Regions from separate parts of the Phytobacter sp. V91 genome, predicted to be linked through region 1. Evidence: predicted binding sites of a transcription regulator. Region 1 holds the regulator's gene; each other region holds the start of a gene.

Region 1 (7,132 bases):
TGCCTTGAGTGAAACCCAGGAGATCATGGGGATTCGCCATCGCCAGTGGGATCTCGAAGGAGTGCAGTTTCATCCGGAGAGCATTCTCAGTGAACAGGGTCATGCGCTACTGAATAACTTTCTGCATCGCACCGATTTTTAGTTGCCATTGAGTGATTTTTTATGCATATTTCGTGATTATATTTTCACTTCTGCTTCTTATTTAACAAGGGTGGGGTCACATGGCAACTCAGCAAGACGCAATTACGCGCGCAACCTTCGACGAAGTCATTTTACCAATCTTCGCACCGGCCGAATTTATCCCGGTGAAGGGAAAGGGCAGCCGCGTATGGGATCAACAAGGTAAAGAGTACGTTGATTTTGCGGGGGGAATAGCGGTTACCGCGCTGGGGCATTGTCACCCGACGCTGGTCGAAACGTTAAAAACGCAGGGTGAAACTCTGTGGCACATCAGCAACGTTTTCACTAATGAGCCAGCACTGCGTCTGGCGCGTAAGCTGGTTGACGCGACCTTCGCTGAGCGGGTGGTTTTTATGAACTCCGGCACCGAAGCCAACGAAACGGCATTTAAGCTGGCGCGTTTTTACGCGTCCACTCGCCATAGTCCGCACAAAACCAAAATCATCGCTTTCCATAATGCGTTTCATGGTCGTTCCCTCTTCACGGTGACCGTGGGCGGGCAGCCAAAGTATTCTGATGGTTTTGGTCCAAAACCGGCTGATATTGTCCATGTGCCCTTTAACGATCTGCATGCTGTCAAAGCGGTCATGGACGATCACACCTGTGCGGTGGTGGTCGAACCTATCCAGGGCGAAGGTGGCGTGACTGCCGCAACGCCAGAGTTTTTACAAGGCCTGCGTGACCTGTGTGACGAGCACAAAGCGCTGCTGGTCTTTGATGAAGTGCAGTGTGGGATGGGGCGTTGTGGTGAGCTGTTTGCCTATATGCACTATGGCGTAACGCCGGATATTCTGACCAGCGCCAAGGCACTGGGCGGCGGCTTCCCGGTCAGCGCCATGCTGACCACTCAGGAGATCGCCAGCGCCTTCCATCCGGGTTCCCACGGTTCCACCTACGGCGGTAACCCGCTGGCCTGCGCGGTGGCAGGGGCGGCCTTTGATATCATCAACACGCCGGAAGTCTTAAGTGGCGTGAATGCGAAGCGCGCACTTTTTGTTGAGCATCTGGAAAAAATCAACGCGCAATACGATCTGTTCAGTGAGATCCGCGGTATGGGTCTGCTGATTGGGGCTGAACTGAAACCGCAATTCACAGGCCGGGCGCGTGATTTCCTGTATGCGGCGGCAGAAGAGGGTGTGATGGTACTGAACGCCGGGCCGGATGTAATGCGTTTTGCCCCGGCGCTGATCGTTGAAGATGCTGATATTGTTGAAGGTATGAATCGTTTTGCCCGCGCGGTGGCAAAAGTGATTAACGGCTAACGGCGTAAGCGACGTTTAAGCCAGATACCATGATGCGGGCGCTGACGACACGCCACCGATGAAATGGTGTGCATGGTGCTCAGATGCCCGAGAATACGCTGGAGATGTTGTTCCAGCGTGCTCACAGGACCCCGTGTCAGGGTCTCCGGCGCTTCCAGAATATTCACATCCCCTGAACTTCCCGCTCCGTCGTATTCCAGCCGCTGCTGACAACGTTGCAGCGCAATCTCACATGACTGCAAATAGCGTTGCGCCAGGTCCGGCGTCAGCATGGTGTGCTCCCGCGCCAGGGTGGTCATGGCGTTTATATGCTCAACAATAAACTGGCTGTGAGTGACCCACAGTTTCATATCCGACAGATAGCGCGTATCGAAGCCCGGCTCCTGCATCGCCTGATTAAGGGGGTTGAATAAGGCGTTGTGCGCCTGGTTGACGCGCATTCGTTGGTATGCCAGCGGCGTGACCTGCGGATCGTTGCTCAGGAGTAACTGGATAGCGTCCTGATACGTTTCCAGCGCATCATGGGCATTGCGTCGCAGCAGGCCGCTTTGCCATTGCGGCCACAGCCAGACAATGCCGCCAAAGGCTATCAGACAGCCAATCAGCGTATCGATAAGACGGGCGACGATAAATTGTTCGCCGTTGAGGGTCAGAAGCTGAAGCGTGTACACCGCCGTAAGGGTAAAGCCCACCATCGCCCAGCCGTAACTTTTGCGAATGATCAGATAGCTTATCAGGGTGACAATCAGCATGGTGACCAGCGTGTAGCCTTCCGGTACATGGTAGTGCAACGTGGCTCCGGCGATGATTAACCCGGCCATTGTGCCTGCCGCCCGGTGCAAAATGCGCACTCGCGTTGCGCCATAGCCGTTTTGGGTGACAAACATCACGGTCATCATGATCCACCAGGGCTTGGGTAAATGCAGGGCACTGCCCATCAGGCTGGCGACGCTTAACATCACGCTGATGCGCGCAGCGTTGCGTAAGGCCGCGGACTTAAGAGATAAATAGCTTCTGAGTGCCGGTAGTAGCGGCAACCTGCGCTGCTTTTCCGCCATCAGATCGCGAATATAGAGGGGGCGCTGCGTTCGCAAAACCCGGGCGATTTGGCTGAAGTGCCAGGCGCAAAACTGCCCCACCGGGTTATCAGGATGCTGGTGGGCGATTTTCTCCAGCGCGCTGATTTGTTTATCCATACTGAAGCGCTGGGGGTAACGGTGATAGAGAATATCGTCGGCAATGACCCTCAGCCTGGCCGCGACGGTCTGCGCGTTCCAGCGGATCACTTCTTCGGCATGGCTGCGTTCGACCAGCGCCTGCACTTCCTGAGGCTGATGCAAGCTGACGGCTATATGCTCCTGCAAATCGAGCGCCATCTGAAAGACACGAAGCAGCCGCTTGTAGTCACCATTATGATTCGCAGCCAGCATATGCAGTTGCTGATAACACTGACTAATCATATCCACGGCCTTTTGCTGGCGGGCCAGTAGCGGCGGCAGCGCTTTTTCCGGATCCGCATGCTGGGTCAGCAGGCTGTATTTTGCTTCGCAGTAATCGGCCAGTTGCCGGTACAGCAAACTTAAGGATTCGCGAAGCGGTTGCTCCCGCCAGAACCAAAAGGCGTTAAACGCGCCGTACCACAGGGTGCCGAGACTGTAGATCAACAGCGGTTCCCAGACCGGCATATTGCCCGCAAGGCTCAGAGTAAAGATGGCGGCGATCAGTGAGGCGGGTAGTAACCTGCCATGTAGCGCACTGATTTCCGCGGTCACCCCAAGAATGAGCGTCATCATCGTCAGAATAAGAGGCAACGGGACATTTTCGAAGAGTAAAAATTGCACCGCGAGGCTGCTACCGGCGAAAAGCGAACCGCCAATAATCACCCGTTTAAAAAAGCGTTTATGCGGGGTGTCGAGACCGGCAATGTTGCAACAGGCGGGAACTAACGAGAAGAGAAGACCGAGATCCAGTCGGCCGACAATCAGACCAACGGTCACCGGCAGACATAACACCAGCGTTTGTCGCAGTGCATAGTTGATTTCGGGGTGGTAAATCAGCCTGCGCCACATAGAAACAAAAACGGCGCATTACCTATGATAATGCACCGTTCGAAGACTTAACGTGTTCCGTACACGACAATGGTTTTACCGTGGGCGGAGATCAGGTTCTGATCTTCCAGCATCTTCAGGATGCGGCCTACGGTTTCGCGAGAACAGCCCACGATCTGACCAATCTCCTGACGGGTTATTTTAATTTGCATACCGTCCGGGTGAGTCATTGCGTCGGGTTGTTTTGCCAGATTCAGTAACGTCTGAGCAATACGGCCTGTTACATCGAGGAAAGCGAGGTTGCCGACTTTTTCCGATGTCACTTGCAGGCGACGCGCCATCTGCGAAGACAGACGCATCAGAATATCCGGGTTTACCTGGATCAGCTGACGGAATTTTTTGTAGGAAATTTCGGCCACTTCACAAGCAGTCTTGGCGCGTACCCATGCACTACGCTCCTGACCTTCTTCGAAAAGCCCCAGTTCACCGATAAAATCACCCTGATTCAGGTAAGAGAGGATCATCTCTTTCCCTTCTTCATCCTTGATGAGCACTGCCACTGAGCCTTTGACGATGTAATACAACGTTTCCGCTTTTTCACCCTGGTGAATCAGCGTGCTCTTCGACGGGTACTTATGAATGTGGCAATGAGACAAGAACCATTCGAGAGTCGGGTCTGTTTGCGGTTTGCCAAGCACCATGCGCGGTTATCCTCTGTTATAAGCTGGCTCCAGACTCAGGATCTGCACCCTGCATCTGGGGTTGCAATCTGTCTTCCCGATACTTGGGAAGTGAACCGTCAGACGTGTCTGCGGCCTCTAATATATATAGTCCTCTGCATACATGCAGTACGTCTATGTATCACTGTAGCATCCAGACTGTTTTAGCATAGCTTTTGCCGCCTGTCTCCTGGTGTCTCGCTTCAGCTTGACGCAGGTCGCCTTCCGTTGCGCCTTTTCTTATGTACGCGTAATCTGTAGAGAAAATTGCTACTCCGGAGTGAATCAAAATGCATGCACGTGTGAAATGGGTTGAAGGGTTAACGTTCCTTGGCGAGTCCGCATCAGGGCACCAAATTTTGATGGATGGAAACTCTGGCGACAAAGCCCCAAGCCCGATGGAGATGGTGCTGATGGCGGCTGGCGGCTGCAGCGCTATCGATGTTGTATCTATTCTGCAAAAAGGTCGCCACGATGTGACGGACTGCGAAGTGAAACTGACGTCTGAGCGTCGTGAAGAAGCGCCTCGTCTGTTTACCCATATCAACCTGCACTTTATTGTGACGGGAAAAGAGCTGAAAGATGCGGCGGTATCGCGTGCAGTGGATCTCTCTGCTGAGAAGTACTGCTCGGTGGCGCTGATGCTGGAAAAAGCGGCGAACATCACTCATACATATGAAGTGATTGAAGCCTGACTGGATAAGGGCATTGTAGGTTCTGATGCCCTGCTCTGGCCCTCTCCTGCGAGGGGAGGGCGCTGAAATTACGCTATCGTTCTGCCTTCCATCAGCCGCTGTACCAGCGGTGTCATGATCAGCTCCATCGCCAGCCCCATTTTGCCGCCCGGAACCACCAGCGTATTCATATGAGAAATAAACGAGCCCTGCAGCATTGCCAGCAGCCAGGGATAATCAATCCCCTCAAGGTTACGGAAATGGATCACCACAAAGCTTTCATCCAGTGATGGAATAACCTTGGCGGCGAACGGGTTTGAGGTATCAACGGTGGGAACGCGCTGGAAGTTAATATGGGTGCGGGAAAACTGCGGCGTAATGAAGTTGATATAGTCTTCCATTGAGCGCACGACAGAGTCCATCACTGCTTCACGGGAGTGGCCGCGTTCGCTGGTATCCCGCACCAGTTTCTGCATCCACTCCAGATTGACAATAGGAACCACGCCGACCAGCAGATCCACATGCCGCGCAACGTCATGCTGTGGCGTGACTACGCCGCCGTGCAAACCTTCATAGAAAAGGACATCCGTGGGTTCAGGAAGGGGCTGCCAGGGGGTAAATGTGCCTGGCACCTGGTTCCACGGAACCGCTTCATCATAGGTGTGAAGGTATTTTCGCGACTGACCTTTCCCGGTTTGCCCGTAGTCGATAAAGGTGCTTTCCAGCAGACCAAAATCATTGGCTTCCGGGCCAAAGTAGCTGATATGTCGGCCTAAATCGCGCGCTTTACGGATGGCCATGTCCATCTCTGGCCGGGTGAAACGATGGAAACTGTCGCCTTCGACTTCGGCGGCGTGCAGATTCAACTGGGCGAAAATTTTACGAAACGCCAGGCTGGTGGTGGTGGTTCCTGCCCCACTGGAGCCCGTTACGGCAATAACCGGATGTTTTGCAGACATAGTTGCTCCATGAAAAAGCGAGTATTTTCGCCGGGATCCTGTTACTCGCGAAACTGCGCGCGCGGCATAATGTTGACGCTTTCGTGTAACTCTGACCACACCAGCACCGCTTCGCCACTTTTCAGTTGCCGCTTAACATCGGCAACTTTTTGCGCGAATGCGCGCTCATGTTCACCATAATCAGTGCCTTCGCGCAAGACAAAGCTCTCAATCAGATTGTCCAGAGTTTCAGGCGCGAGGTCTTGCCAGGGAATTATCATCTTAGACGTCCAGCCAGGTATTTAGCCAGTCAGGGATCCGCTTCTCAAGCCACATTTGCGGCCTAAGCAGCGTGCCGCCCACAAAGCCGACATGGCCGCCATGCTCGGTAAGTTGATACTCTACTGTCGCTGGCAGGGATTGCGGATCGGGAATCACATGGCTATCCATAAAAGGATCGTCTTTCGCATGAATAATCAGTGTCGGTCTGGCTATTTTGTTCAATAGCGGCATCGCGCTGCACTGGCGATAATAGTCGATCGCATCGGCAAAGCCATGAATACGCGCGGTGATCAAATCGTCAAATTCGCGCAGCAGGCGGACGCGTTTCAGCTGCGCCAGGCTCACCGGCAAGGAGCCTGGATAGGCCTTAAGTTTGCGTGAGGCGTTGGCTTTGAGCAAATTGAGCAGGTAGTGCTGGTAGACCCGGGAAAAGCCCTTTTCGATATGGTTGCTGCATGCTTCCAGCACAAAGGGGGCTGAGACAATCACTGCGGCATCCAGCGGCGCGCTGCTGCCTTCTTTTGCCAGCAGGCAGGCGAGCATATTGCCCCCCAGCGAGTAGCCGACTGCCGCAGTGGGCACTTCGCCAAACTCCCGGCGCAGCCAGTGTAAAAACCAGCTCCCGTCTTCAGTTTCACCTGAATGGTAAATCCGGTTGAGACGATTAGGCTCGCCGCTGCATCCGCGAAAATGCATTACCACACCAAGCCAGCCACGCTCTTTTGCCGCCTCAACCAGGCCGTGCGCATAGGGACTGTGAAGGCTGCCTTCCAGCCCGTGAAAGACCACCAGCCGTGGCTTATGCCGGGCCTGAGCCGGATCTTCGCTCCATGCGAGATCAACAAAGTCGCCGTCAGGGAGTTCGAGGCGCTGCCAGTGGGGGGCGAAGCCCAGCTTGCGACGGATAATCCGCGGCAGCATGGTCTGGAAATGGGGATTACGCGCTCCGCGCATCGGGCGGAAGTCCTGCGTATTCTCTTCAATTTCCGAAAGTTGCGAAGGGGTCATTTCAGCCATAGTACAGAAAAT
Region 2 (7,132 bases), on a different contig from region 1:
CTTGAGATGTTTAACGCCGTGGCGCAGACGGGCAGTATTACTCAGGCGGCGCAGAAAGTGCATCGCGTGCCGTCAAACCTGACCACCCGTATCCGCCAGCTGGAGGCCGACCTGGGGGTGGATCTGTTTATCCGCGAAAACCAACGTCTGCGCCTTTCCCCCGCCGGGCACAGCTTTTTACGCTACAGCCAGCAAATCCTGGCCCTGGTCGACGAAGCGCGGATGGTGGTCGCTGGCGATGAACCCCAGGGATTATTCTCCTTAGGCTCGCTGGAGAGCACCGCCGCCGTGCGTATTCCGGCGACTCTTGCCCGCTACAATCAGCGTTATCCCCGTATACAGTTTGATATGGCCACCGGCCCTTCCGGCAAAATGATCGACGGCGTGCTGGACGGCACCCTCAGCGCCGCTTTTGTTGACGGGCCAATTATGCACCCCGGCATGGAGGGCATTCCGGTCTATCGCGAAGAGATGATGATCGTCGCCCCTCACGGTCATGAACCCGTCAGCCGGGCAGCCCAGGTCAACGGGGCCAGTATTTATGCCTTTCGCGCCAACTGCTCTTATCGTCGCCATTTCGAAAGCTGGTTTCATGCCGACCAGGCTACGCCCGGCAAAATCCATGAGATGGAGTCCTATCACGGTATGCTGGCCTGCGTTATCGCCGGGGCAGGACTGGCGCTGATCCCGCGCAGCATGCTGGAAAGTATGCCCGGTCATCATCAGGTCGGCGCCTGGCCGCTGGCGGAAAACTGGCGCTGGCTGACCACCTGGCTGGTCTGGCGACGCGGGGCCAAAACCCGCCATCTCGATGCATTTATAGAATTGTTAAACGAACATCCTCAGTCAGACCCTTCTCCATAAAAATGCTTAAGGGATCGTCCTGGTAAGGGGCAAAGGCGCTGCGTATCTGGTAGTCGCAGCGCGTATACAGACGTACCGCCGCCGGTTGCTGGTTACCGGTCTCCAGCCGCAGCGTATGGCAACCGCGCGCCAGCGCCGTTTTCTCCAGCTCAGCCATCAGTTGCTCACCCAACTTTTGCCCCCGGTGACGGGCGTCAATATAGACGCGCTTTATCTCGCCCGTGCCATCGCCGTTAAGCACCACCGCGCCACAGCCGATGAACTCACCGCCGGTATGGCGGATGGCGAGCAGGATCAGGGTCGATGCGGGCAACGTGGCGAGATCGAGCAGATGATTACTCTCCTCGGGGTAAAGCTGCGACTGCCAGGCATCTAGCGCGGCAATCAGGGTGCGAATTTCTGGCTGCGCAGCCGAAGCGGGTATCACGGTGTACATGGCATCCTCCTGTTATTGTTCTGTTAAATTACGCGCAAACTCTGCCCGCTTAACCATATAATTAACTTATAAATCCCCCTCCACATTGCACAGGGTTCTGCTCAGGCGGTACTTTACGCTCAGATTAATCCAGACGACGGAATTGAAATGAATACCAAAGCCCGCAAAGTGATGATTATCGGTACCGGCAACGTTGGCGCATCCGCCGCTTACGCCCTGCTCAATCAAAATATTGCTGAAGAGTTGATCCTGGTGGACCTCAACCGTGACCGGGTCGAAGGACACGTGCAGGATCTGGCGGACGCTGCCGCCTATATGCCCGGCATGATGACTATCTCCAGTCGTGATGCAACCGACTGCGCTGATGTGGATATTGCAGTTATCACCGTCTCAGGCGGCCCGCTTAAGCCCGGCCAGACGCGGCTTGATGAGTTACAGAACACCGCGCGGATCGTCAAAAATATCGTCCCGCCGATGATGGAAAATGGCTTTAAGGGTATTTTTCTTATCGCCACCAACCCCTGCGATATCATCACCTGGCAGGTATGGAAGCTCTCCGGTCTGCCGCGCAATCAGGTGATCGGCACCGGCGTCTGGCTTGATACCACCCGTCTGCGTCGCGCTCTGGCGCAAACCCTCGACATTGGCGCCCAGAGTATTGATGCCTTTATTCTGGGTGAACATGGCGACACCCAGTTCCCGGTGTGGTCGCACTCCTCGGTGTACGGTTCGCCGATTGCCGACGTCTGGCTGCGTAAAACCGGTAAACCACTGGATTGCGATGCCCTCGCCGAGCAGGTACGCAAACACGGGTTTGAGATTTACGCCCGTAAAGGCTGCACCGAGTACGGGATTGCCGGGACTATTGCCGAAATCTGCCGCAATATCTTTACCGGCAGCCACCGCGCGCTGGCCATTTCCTGCGTGCTGGAAGGGGAATACGGCGTGAATGACGTGGCCATCGGCGTGCCTGCGGTTCTGGCGCAAAGTGGGGTTCAGCAGATTATTGAGTTACAGCTGGAAGGTGACGAAGTGGCGAAATTTAACCACTCCGTCGCCGTGATCAAAGAGAATATTTCACGACTGCCCTAAAAGACGCGCCGTTAACCAGCAATGGTTAGCTGCCCAGGCAATGCCGCAAGCTGCTGGCGGATATCATCACTGAGCTGCGCATCGGTGATGATATCGGTCAGAGAATCAAGACGGGCAATGTTGAACAATGACCAGGCGCCGTATTTGCTGCTGTCCGCCAGCAACACCCGACGCCGGGCATTATCAATCAGCGCCCGTTTCAAAGCCGCTTTCTCTTCCGTTGGCGAGGTGATGCCCTTTTCCAGATCCCAGCCGTTACAGCTGACAAATGCCAGATCCGGCCAGATCCCCTGTAACAGTCTGCGCCCGTGCTCCCCCACGCAGGACTGACTGGAATCATCAATCCGCCCGCCAATAATTGTCACCTCGATTTGCCTGAACTCGGATAAAAACAGCGCGATATGCAAATCGCTGGTGATCACCCTCAATGGCAGATGGGTGAGCTGACGCGCCAGTTCAATCATGGTCGTTCCGGCATCCAGTACAATGGCATCTCCGGCTTTCACCAGCGCGGCGGCCGCGCTGGCGATGGCATGTTTTTCGCTGAGGTTGCGCTGCATTTTCTCAAGCGTGGTTGGCTGCGAGGGGATAAACCGGTTCAGGGTCACTCCGCCGTGGGAACGGCTGATCACCCCTTCCTGATCGAGCTTAATCAGGTCGCGACGGATAGTGGCCGGTGAGGCGTTGGTGGCCGCCACCAGTTGATCCACTGTCACCAGATTGTGGCCCTTAAGATAGTCCATAATCTGCTCTAACCGGTTATATCCCTTCATTTTAATCTCGCGTAATTTGCATCGCCAACTGGATGGATACCGCCATGCTCTCCGGTTTTGCTTTCCCGGTCCAGGCAATATCAAATGCGGTGCCATGATCCGCTGAGGTACGAATAAACGGCAGGCCCGCAGTGATATTAACCCCATCGTAAAAGCCCAGCAATTTTAACGGTATATGTCCCTGATCGTGATACATGGCCACCACCATGTCATACATACCTTCGTGGCACTGCATAAACACGGTATCCGGCGGACACGGCCCGGTCACATTCAGCCCTTCGGCCTTCATCGCCTCAACCGCAGGGCCGACGGTGGTTATCTCTTCATCGCCAAAGAGTCCGTTTTCACCGGCATGCGGGTTGACCCCGGCCACCGCGATACGCGGGTTAGCAAAGCCCACGCGCTTAAGGAAACGGTCTGCCACGCGGATGACCGTTTTGATCCTGTCCTGATTGAGCGTATCGAGGAATTTACGCAGCGCGATATGGGTGGTGACATGAATGACTTTAAGTTTGTCGGTATACAGCACCATGGCGTAGTCATTGATATTGGTCAGTTTAGCCAGCAGTTCGGTATGTCCCGGATAATGGTGCCCGCCAAGATGCAGCGCTTCTTTATTCAGCGGCGCAGTGGCAATGGCTTTTACGTCTCCGGCCATCGCCAGTTCGGTGGCGCGACGCACGCAGCGGTAGGCCAGATCCCCGGCCTGGGCCTGGACTTTACCTGGCTCTAACGCCTGCGGCTCCGCCAGAGGTTCATCCAGCACGTTAATCACCCCGGGAGCAAAATGCGCCTCGCTCACCTGTTCGATGATACGCAGCTCCGCATGCGGCGTAATATTGAGCGCCAGAATACGCTGAAACGTCCGGGCGCAGCCCACCACCACCACCACCGGCGCACCGGAAAGTTCTCCTTCAACCAGCGATTTAATAATGATCTCCGGGCCAATCCCTGCCGGATCACCCATAGTTACGGCAATAACATTAGTCACTCGATTTCTCCTCAATAAAATTCAAAGCCCTAAGCAGCGTAGTTTCGTCGCCGAAGCCCCCTGCTTTGGTCATCACTGGTCGTTGCCATTCGCAACCTGAAAAATATCCCCACGGCACGCAGCCTGCGGCGCGGCCCTGGATTTGAAAACCTTTTGCGCCCAATGAACGGGCGACCGCGATGGCCACATCCCCTCCGGAGAGATACAGCGCGTCAGGCTGGGTCTGCGCCAGCACATTGCGGGTCAACTGGCCTAAATAGTCACAAATGCGCTCACCGCATTCGGTACGGCTGAGTCCCCAGCGCTCGCACAGGGCGGTAACCTGATGACGCGCCTGCTCATCCGGGCAGGTGTGCACCAGACAGTGCTTTCCGTCCTGTAAGGCAGCAACAATGGCCGCGGCGTAGTCCGTTGGCTGGGGAGCGAATATCGTGTTGATATCAATAAAAAACTGTTGGCAGCGAGGATGCGCCGCCACTGCCGCCAGCTGCTTTTGAGCGATTTCACTCATCGAGCCGACAATCGCCAGCACCTGTCCGCTTTTGACCGGAGTAAGGCGACGCGACAGCGCATCACATATGCCTGCCGATCCCACCAGCAATGGCCTGAGTTCAGCCTGCATGGCATGGGTCACAATCTCATCAAGATGCGCATCCGTTTGGGCATCCACCACCAGCACGACCGGTTTTTCTGCTGTTGCTTCCGCCAGCGCCTGCGCTAGCTGAGCCGGTTGCACATGGCGCACGTCGCCGCTAAAAAGCGCCCCCACGCTGGCGCTGACGACCGGCGTTTTCGGATCGCTGGCAAATTCGGTATCGGTGAGCAGTTCCCCCTTAACAAAGCACTGCCCGCCAAGGGTCACCCGCCCGGCCGCAGGAAAAGCAGGCGCCACGATGATGGCGGCAACTCCCGTAAGCCGCTGGAGGGCAGCCACTTCGGCGCCTGGATTGCCGCGTAATGTGGAATCCATCTTTTTTACCAGCCACTGCGGCGAGGCGTGCTGCAAAACCTCTGCTGCCAGCGCGCTAACCCGTGCGGCGGCATCGGAGGCTGACAGTGCCCGACTGTCGGTATTAAAGATCTGCGCCTGCGCATCGCTGAGATAGTTGTCATCGAGCGCAACCTCAACGCTCATTCCTGCCTGCGCCAGGCTGACGCCTGCGTCATTCGCCCCAGTAAAATCATCGGCCAGAATCACAATGCTGTGCGCTGACTTCTGTGTAGTTATCCCAACGTTCATTCGTGCTCCGGGTCGTATTATGCTGGACATGATTATATTCAATCATGATTGATTATATGTGAGCAAGATCAACTTATTTAATTTGCGAATAAATTATAAATTTAGGCCATACAGTGACCGTGGTTGAAATTAAATGATTAAGTTCAATCATAAGATAATGACAGACAGGAGAACGTTGTGGTTACGATTAACAGCACCCTCATCAGCGGCGCAGGAGCTATCCCGGCTCTGGCACCGCTGCTGGCGGGAAAAAAGAGCCTCTTACTGGTCAGCGACAGCAATGTCATCAAACTTGCCGCCACCCAACAGATCCTCACCCTGCTTGCGGCAGATGGCCGCCATGTACAGATTCTCGATTCAGTCCCGCCTGAGCCGAGTCAGCATGATGTGGCGAAGATTATGGCGAATGCGCCGGACGCTGGCTTTGATCTGATTGTCGGGATCGGCGGAGGGAGCGTGCTGGACGTCGCCAAGCTGTTGTCCGTTTTACATCACCCACAGTCGCCAGGCCTCAATGCCATGCTTGAGGGCGTGAAGCCCGTTGCGCGTGTTGCCTCTTTACTGATCCCGGCTACCGCAGGCACAGGATCCGAAGCCACGCCGAACGCCATTCTGGCTATTCCTGAGCAGGACACAAAAATCGGCATTATTTCGCCGGTTCTGCTCCCGGATTACGTCGCTTTACTGCCGGAACTGACCACCAGTATGCCAGCGCATATCGCCTCTTCTACCGGCATCGACGCGCTCTGCCATTTGATTGAGTGCTTTACCGCCACCATTGCCAACCCGGTAAGCGATAACGTGGCGCTGACCGGCCTGCGTAAGCTGCTGCATAACATCGAAACCGCAGTCAATGAGCCGCATAACCTGGCAGCCCGTCTTGAGATGTTATGGGCCTCTTACTACGGCGGTGCGGCTATTACCCATGCGGGTACCCATCTGGTGCATGCCCTGTCTTACCCGCTCGGTGGCAAATACCATCTGCCGCACGGGGTCGCTAACGCCATTTTGCTGGCCCCCTGCATGAAAGTGGTTCGCCCTTTTGCGGTTGAGAAGTTTGCCCAGGTCTGGGATCTGCTGCCGGATGCTGATACCTCGCTCAGCGCGGAAGAGAAATCTCACGGGCTCGTGCAGTTCTTTGCCGGGCTGGTGAAGCGTCTGAATCTGCCGGATAACCTGGAAAGTCTGGGCGTCCCCCGCAGCGACATTCCCTCGCTGGCGGATGCGGCGCTTAACGTCAAACGCTTAATGAATAATGCCCCCTGCACCGTCAGCCATGACGATGTGCAGGCGATTTATCAGACACTGTTTCCTACAAATTCAAAGTAAAGGAGAACAACAACATGAGTAAAAAGATTGCAGGGGTTTTAACCGCCATTGTTACGCCTTTTGATTCTGACGGCGCCTTTAATCCCGTTGCATTACGCCAGCAGATTAATCGTCAACTTGCGGCAGGAAACGGCATTTTTTGTGGCGGCACAAACGGCGAGTTTTTTGTTCTGAATGAGCAGGAAAAAGTCGCGGTTACCGCAACCTGTGTTGATGAAGTCGCAGGCAGAGCAAATGTCGTGGCGCATATTGGCGAAATTTCTACCCGTGAAACTATTCGCTTAGGGAAACAAATTGAAAAACTGGGCGTGGATGCAGTTTCCGTGATCACCCCATATTTTGTACCATTAAAACAAAATGAATTAATTACCCATTATACCGCCATCGCTGACGCACTCAGTGTTCCG
Region 3 (7,132 bases), on a different contig from region 1:
CAATGAAGCGCGGGGTATTTGCGCCCTGCCGTTTACCCGTCAGTCTGACGCGCAAACCGTCTATATTCCGATGAATATCGTCGGCAACCTGTATGTGTCCAACGGCATGTCTGCTGGTAACACCGCGAACGAAGCCCGCGTTCAGGGTCTGTCCGAAGTATTTGAGCGCCATATCAAAAACCGCATTATCAGCGAACGCATCAGCCTGCCGGAAATCCCGGCGGAAGTTCTGGCGCGCTATCATGGCGTCGTTGCCTCTATTGAAAAACTGGAAGCTGAAGGTTTCCCGATCTTCGCGTATGACGGTTCGCTTGGCGGTAAATACCCGGTTATCTGTGTTGTGTTATTCAACCCGGCTAACGGCACCTGCTTTGCCTCCTTTGGTGCACACCCTGATTTTGGCGTGGCGCTGGAGCGTACGGTGACGGAACTGTTGCAGGGCCGCGGTCTGAAAGATCTGGATGTCTTTACGCCTCCGACCTTCGATGATGAAGAAGTGGCAGAACACACCAATCTTGAAACCCACTTTATCGATTCCAGCGGCTCTATCTCCTGGGATCTGTTTAAGCAGGATGCGGATTATCCTTTCGCTGACTGGAGCTTCGCCGGGACAACCGAAGAAGAGTTCGCCACGCTGATGGCCATCTTCAACGCAGAAGACAAAGAAGTGTACATCGCCGACTACGAGCATCTGGGCGTCTACGCTTGCCGTATCCTGGTGCCGGGTATGTCCGACATCTATCCGGCGGAAGATCTGTGGCTGGCCAACAATGCCATGGGTACTCATCTGCGCGAAACAATCCTCTCCCTGCCAGGCAGTGAGTGGGAGAAAGAAGATTACCTGAACCTTATCGAGCAGCTTGATGAAGAAGGTCATGACGACTTCACCCGCGTCCGTGAACTGCTGGGTATCGCAACCGGCAAAGATAACGGCTGGTTCACACTGCGTATTGGTGAACTGAAAGCCATGCTCGCCCTCGCAGGCGGTGATTTGGATCAGGCGTTATCCTGGGCTGAGTGGACCATTGAGTTCAATGGCTCGGTCTTTAGCGCAGAGCGCATCAATTACTATCGCTGCCTGCAGACCTTACTGCTGCTGGCGCAGGAAGATGAGCGTCAGCCTTTGCAGTATCTGAATGCCTTTGTGCGGATGTACGGTGCCGATGCCGTCGATGCTGCCAGCGCCGCCCTCAGCGGCGAAGCGCCTTTCTATGGGCTTCAGCCTGCAGATGGTTCTCTGGAAGCGTTCCCGGCCCATCAGGCGTTGTTAGCTGCTTACGAAAAATTACAACGTGCTAAACGGACGTTCTGGTCGAATTAACAACAAGTAGTACGACAATATGTAGGCTTAATGACAGGTCTACGCTATATTATGGGGCAATTTCATTGCCCCATTTTATTAATATTTCGGCAATGAGTGCCAATTGTAATAATTAAGTTAATTATGGGTAAATGCATATATAGCTACCCAGGGCTCATTGTTACTTTTTATGGCAATTACTCCATTTTAGTTAACGGTTTTCGGGAGGCCACATAAAAAAATTCAACACTTTTTGCAAAATTTAAAATTTATTTTTATAATTATAAACAACAAGTTAACTCGCATTCGCTGTAAAACCACGCGCTTTGCGGTCCTATTAGCCAGGCGAGATATGATCCATATCAAATTCTCTTCTATAATGCTTTGTTAGTATCTCCTCGCCGACTTAAAACAAAGAGAGAGTTAGTGTGAAAGCTGACAACCCTTTTGATCTATTACTTCCAGCTGCGATGGCAAAAGTTGCCGAAGATGCAGGTGTTTATAAAGCAACAAAGAAACCGCTGACCACGTTCTTTTTGGCCATTACTGCGGGCGTCTTTATCTCCATCGCTTTTGTTTTCTATATTACGGCCACCACGGGTACAGCATCGATGCCTTTCGGCATTGCTAAACTTGTTGGCGGTATCTGTTTCTCATTAGGGCTGATTCTTTGCGTCATCTGTGGCGCTGACCTCTTCACTTCAACCGTATTGATTGTGGTGGCCAAAGCCAGCGGACGTATTACCTGGGGCCAACTGGCACGTAACTGGGCAAACGTCTATATCGGTAACCTGATTGGCGCATTGCTGTTCGTGCTATTGATATGGTTATCTGGCGAATATATGGTGGCAAATGGCGGTTGGGGCTTAAACGTCCTGCAGACAGCCGACCATAAACTGCACCACACTTTTGTTGAAGCTGTCGCATTAGGTATTCTGGCAAACCTGATGGTCTGTCTGGCAGTATGGATGAGCTACTCTGGTCGTAGCCTGACAGATAAAGCGTTAATTATGGTGCTGCCGGTGGGCATGTTCGTTGCCAGCGGCTTTGAGCACAGTATCGCAAACATGTTTATGATCCCGATGGGTATCCTGATTCGTAACTTTGCGACCCCGGAGTTCTGGACCGCAGTTGGTTCCAGCCCGGAAAACTTTTCTCACCTGACTATTGCAAATTTCATCACCGATAATCTGATTCCTGTAACAATTGGGAATATCATTGGTGGAGGGTTGTTAGTTGGGTTGACATACTGGGTCATTTACCTGCGTGGCGATAACCATCATTAATGGTTGTCTCAGGCAGTAAATAAAAAATCCACTTAAGAAGGTAGGTGTTACATGTCCGAGCTTAATGAAAAGTTAGCCACAGCCTGGGAAGGTTTTGCGAAAGGTGACTGGCAGAAAGAAGTAAACGTACGTGACTTTATCCAGAAAAACTACACCCCATATGAAGGTGATGAGTCCTTCCTGGCTGGCGCAACTGATGCGACCACCACATTGTGGGACAAAGTTATGGAAGGTGTTAAACAGGAAAACCGCACTCATGCGCCTGTTGATTTCGACACCTCTGTTGCGTCCACCATTACTTCTCACGATGCAGGCTATATCAACAAAAGCCTCGAGAAAATTGTTGGTTTGCAGACTGAAGCTCCGCTGAAACGTGCGATTATCCCGTTTGGTGGCATCAAAATGGTTGAAGGTTCTTGCAAAGCGTATAACCGCGAGCTGGATCCTGCGCTGAAAAAAATCTTCACCGACTACCGCAAAACTCACAACCAGGGCGTGTTTGATGTTTACACCAAAGACATCCTGAACTGCCGTAAATCCGGTGTTCTGACTGGTCTGCCTGATGCATATGGCCGTGGCCGTATCATCGGTGACTACCGTCGCGTTGCACTCTACGGTATCGACTTCCTGCTGAAAGACAAATACGCACAGTTCCTGTCTCTGCAAGCTGACATGGAAAACGGCGTTAACCTGGAAGCCACCATCCGTCTGCGCGAAGAAATCTCCGAGCAGCATCGTGCTCTGGGCCAGATCAAAGAAATGGCAGCAAAATATGGCTGCGATATCTCTGCTCCGGCAACTTCCGCTCAGGAAGCGATTCAGTGGACTTACTTCGGCTACCTGGCTGCAGTTAAATCCCAGAACGGCGCAGCAATGTCCTTCGGTCGTACCGCTACCTTCCTGGACGTGTTCATCGAACGCGACCTGAAAGCAGGCAAAATCACCGAGCAAGAAGCGCAGGAAATGGTTGACCACCTGGTCATGAAACTGCGTATGGTTCGCTTCCTGCGTACCCCAGAATATGATGAACTGTTCTCTGGTGACCCGATCTGGGCAACTGAATCTATCGCCGGTATGGGCGTTGATGGCCGTACCCTGGTTACCAAAAACAGCTTCCGCTTCCTGAACACCCTGTACACCATGGGGCCGTCTCCGGAGCCGAACATCACCATTCTGTGGTCTGAAAAACTGCCACTGAACTTCAAAAAATACGCGGCTAAAGTCTCCATCGATACCTCTTCTCTGCAATATGAGAACGATGATCTGATGCGTCCTGACTTCAACAACGATGACTACGCTATCGCTTGCTGCGTAAGCCCGATGGTTGTTGGTAAACAAATGCAGTTCTTCGGTGCTCGCGCTAACCTGGCGAAAACCATGCTGTATGCAATCAACGGCGGCGTTGATGAAAAACTGAAAATCCAGGTTGGTCCGAAAACTGATCCTATCAAAGGCGACGTTCTGAACTTCGACGAAGTAATGGATCGTATGGATCACTTTATGGACTGGCTGGCTAAACAGTACGTCACCGCACTGAACGTCATCCACTACATGCACGACAAGTACAGCTACGAAGCCTCTCTGATGGCGCTGCATGACCGTGACGTTATCCGCACTATGGCGTGTGGTATCGCAGGTCTGTCCGTTGCTGCTGACTCCCTGTCTGCAATCAAACATGCGAAAGTTAAACCAATTCGTGACGAAGACGGTCTGGCTATCGACTTCGAAATCGAAGGCGAATACCCGCAGTTTGGTAACAACGACGCTCGCGTTGATGACATGGCGGTTGACCTGGTTGAACGTTTCATGAAAAAAATTCAGAAACTGACTACCTATCGCAACGCTATCCCGACTCAGTCTGTTCTGACCATCACTTCCAACGTTGTGTATGGTAAGAAAACCGGTAACACCCCAGACGGTCGTCGTGCTGGCGCGCCATTCGGACCAGGTGCTAACCCAATGCACGGCCGTGACCAGAAAGGTGCTGTTGCCTCTCTGACCTCCGTTGCTAAACTGCCGTTTGCTTACGCTAAAGATGGTATTTCTTATACCTTCTCTATCGTTCCAAATGCGCTGGGTAAAGACGACGAAGTGCGTAAAACCAACCTGGCAGGCCTGATGGATGGTTACTTCCATCATGAGTCTTCCATTGAAGGTGGTCAGCACCTCAACGTGAACGTGATGAACCGCGAAATGCTGCTCGACGCGATGGAAAACCCGGAAAAATATCCGCAGCTGACCATCCGTGTATCTGGCTACGCAGTACGTTTTAACTCCCTGACTAAAGAACAGCAGCAGGACGTTATCACCCGTACTTTCACTCAGACTATGTAATTCGGTTTGACTGAAATCGCGAAGTAATAAGCGTACAATGAAGGCTCCACGTCAGTGGGGCCTTTTTAACACCCCGCCCCACACCAGTCTGCTTCGTCGGTTATCTATACTCATGGATATCTGCCAAAACAGATTTAACACAGCCGGATTGAGCTGTGCATCAATACAGACCCTGGATGGGTCACATCTGGAGAATACACCGCAATGTCAGTGATTGGTCGCATCCACTCCTTTGAATCCTGTGGCACCGTCGATGGCCCTGGGATCCGTTTTATCACCTTCTTCCAGGGCTGCCTGATGCGCTGCCTGTATTGCCACAACCGTGACACCTGGGACACCCACGGCGGCAAAGAGATAACCGTTGATGAGTTAATGAAAGATGTGGTGACCTATCGCCACTTTATGAACGCCTCCGGCGGCGGCGTCACCGCATCAGGTGGTGAGGCCATGCTACAGGCGGAATTTGTCCGTGACTGGTTCCGGGCCTGTAAAAAAGAAGGCATCCACACCTGCCTTGATACCAACGGCTTTGTGCGTCGCTACGATCCGGTGGTCGATGAATTGCTGGAAGTCACCGACCTGGTGATGCTTGATCTGAAACAGATGAACGATGAGATCCACCAGAATCTGGTGGGGGTCTCTAACCACCGCACACTGGAATTCGCAAAATATCTGTCGAACAAGAACATCAATGTCTGGATCCGCTATGTCGTGGTACCCGGCTGGTCCGACGATGACGACTCTGCCCACCGCCTGGGTGAATTCACCCGCGATATGGGCAACGTCGAGAAAATTGAGCTGCTCCCCTACCACGAGCTGGGCAAACACAAATGGGTGGCAATGGGTGAAGAGTACAAACTTGACGGTATTCACCCGCCGAAGAAAGAGACCATGGAGCGCGTGAAAGGTATTCTGGAACAGTATGGTCACAAGGTGATGTACTAATCATAGCCATCCGGATGGGGCCAACGGCCTTATCCGGACTGCCCGTAACGCCTGTCTTCATGACCTTAAGTCCCCGATTCATCATTATTGGTGGCTATCGCTACGCTTTTTTTTTCGTCATAGTAAGCGCCTGATTCGTTTAACGGCGAGCGAATAACCGATCAGGATGATCATTTGACAACAGGAACGTTGAGCTTATGCCCCCAAATCCCTCCTCAAACTCACCGGGCAGAATCGGTTTTATCCTCCTCACTGCGATATTATTTTTGCTGATCCCTTTTTCAGGCATCTACGGCATCCTCTTTTTTGTCGGGCTCGTGGCGCTGAAATTTATGCTACCCACGCCCCAGCGCCGTTTTATGCGCTATCAACAAAGCCTCCCCACCAGCAAGGTACGTTCGATGGCGACAGGCCTGGTAGAGCTGGAAGGGAGACTGGTTAGTCAGCAACTCATTCGTGCCCCTATGAGCGGCAAGAACTGCATCGGCTATTACCATACGGTGATGGAGGAAGAGCGGGATTCTGACGGTAAAACAAACTACAGGCTTATCTTTGAAGAGAAGCGTTGCAATGCTTTTCTGCTGCAGGATGCGACGGGAAAAGTGCAAATTGACGCCAGTAATCTCGATTTTTTTTCTGCTCCCCGCAAAGGAAGAAATACGCACCAGGAGGCAGATCCTTCGCGAGTATCGCCTTGAAAACGGCGAGGACTATTTACTTATCGGCAAGGCGATACGTCGCAATAGTGAGATGGTCATTACGCGGGACGCACTGCGCCGTGTTTTTGGTATCGCGCCCGTTGGCAACCTTAAGCGACGTGACAAGTTAAATATCGTGCTGGCCCGCGCTCGCTATTATTGTATTGCCATCGCGTTGTTTATTGCCTTAGTGCTTGTGCTCCCCATTGATGTTCAGCATCGGCAGGTGATTATTCATTACTCACATCTGCTGTCATTCTTTAATGTGTCTTCACCTTATGAAGGTTCCGGGCAATGAATAACTTAATCGCACTTCTTATTGTCGTCTTTGTGGTTATCGGCTGTGGCGGCATGCTGGTGTCTTTGTATAACCGACTGGTGATGCTGCGCCACAATGTCGATAAATCTTTTGCCAATATTGATGTACTGCTCAAACAACGTGTCGATGAACTCCCCGAATTATTGAAAGTCGTCAAAGCCAGCGCAGAATATGAAAAAGAGACGCTACAGCAGCTTACCGCGCTACGAACGGCATGGCTTGCCAGCAATCGCTTTGAGGATAAGGTGAC

Evidence for each region. The regulator CRP, encoded in region 1, controls carbon source genes, mostly activating them, when cyclic AMP is high. The targets are predictions, from matches to a motif close to ATGTGANNNNNNTCACAT.
Region 2: the regulator CRP is predicted to act here: its motif matches at 5,453-5,470, upstream of ACSZO4_RS04520 (iron-containing alcohol dehydrogenase).
Region 3: the regulator CRP is predicted to act here: its motif matches at 1,651-1,668, upstream of focA (formate transporter FocA).

What each region holds. Positions count from the first base shown of each region.
Region 1 is NZ_CBFFRJ010000014.1:23,678-30,809, reverse strand. It holds gene pabA (aminodeoxychorismate synthase component 2) at 1-142, shown strand, start outside; gene argD (bifunctional acetylornithine/succinyldiaminopimelate transaminase) at 222-1,442, shown strand; gene ACSZO4_RS04695 (YccS/YhfK family putative transporter) at 1,439-3,511, opposite strand; gene crp (cAMP-activated global transcriptional regulator CRP) at 3,559-4,191, opposite strand; gene ACSZO4_RS04685 (OsmC family protein) at 4,500-4,904, shown strand; gene ACSZO4_RS04680 (phosphoribulokinase) at 4,973-5,842, opposite strand; gene ACSZO4_RS04675 (YheU family protein) at 5,884-6,102, opposite strand; gene ACSZO4_RS04670 (hydrolase) at 6,104-7,120, opposite strand.
Region 2 is NZ_CBFFRJ010000013.1:53,762-60,893, forward strand. It holds gene ptrR (putrescine utilization regulator PtrR) at 1-864, shown strand, start outside; gene ACSZO4_RS04495 (GNAT family N-acetyltransferase) at 818-1,300, opposite strand; gene ACSZO4_RS04500 (L-lactate dehydrogenase) at 1,448-2,392, shown strand; gene ACSZO4_RS04505 (DeoR/GlpR family DNA-binding transcription regulator) at 2,404-3,165, opposite strand; gene ACSZO4_RS04510 (D-threonate 4-phosphate dehydrogenase) at 3,167-4,156, opposite strand; gene dtnK (D-threonate kinase) at 4,149-5,396, opposite strand; gene ACSZO4_RS04520 (iron-containing alcohol dehydrogenase) at 5,574-6,725, shown strand; gene ACSZO4_RS04525 (dihydrodipicolinate synthase family protein) at 6,740-7,132, shown strand, end outside.
Region 3 is NZ_CBFFRJ010000023.1:27,677-34,808, forward strand. It holds gene ycaO (30S ribosomal protein S12 methylthiotransferase accessory factor YcaO) at 1-1,321, shown strand, start outside; gene focA (formate transporter FocA) at 1,729-2,586, shown strand; gene pflB (formate C-acetyltransferase) at 2,638-4,920, shown strand; gene pflA (pyruvate formate lyase 1-activating protein) at 5,125-5,865, shown strand; gene ACSZO4_RS06935 (hypothetical protein) at 6,132-6,563, shown strand; gene ACSZO4_RS06940 (hypothetical protein) at 6,616-6,861, shown strand; gene ACSZO4_RS06945 (LemA family protein) at 6,858-7,132, shown strand, end outside.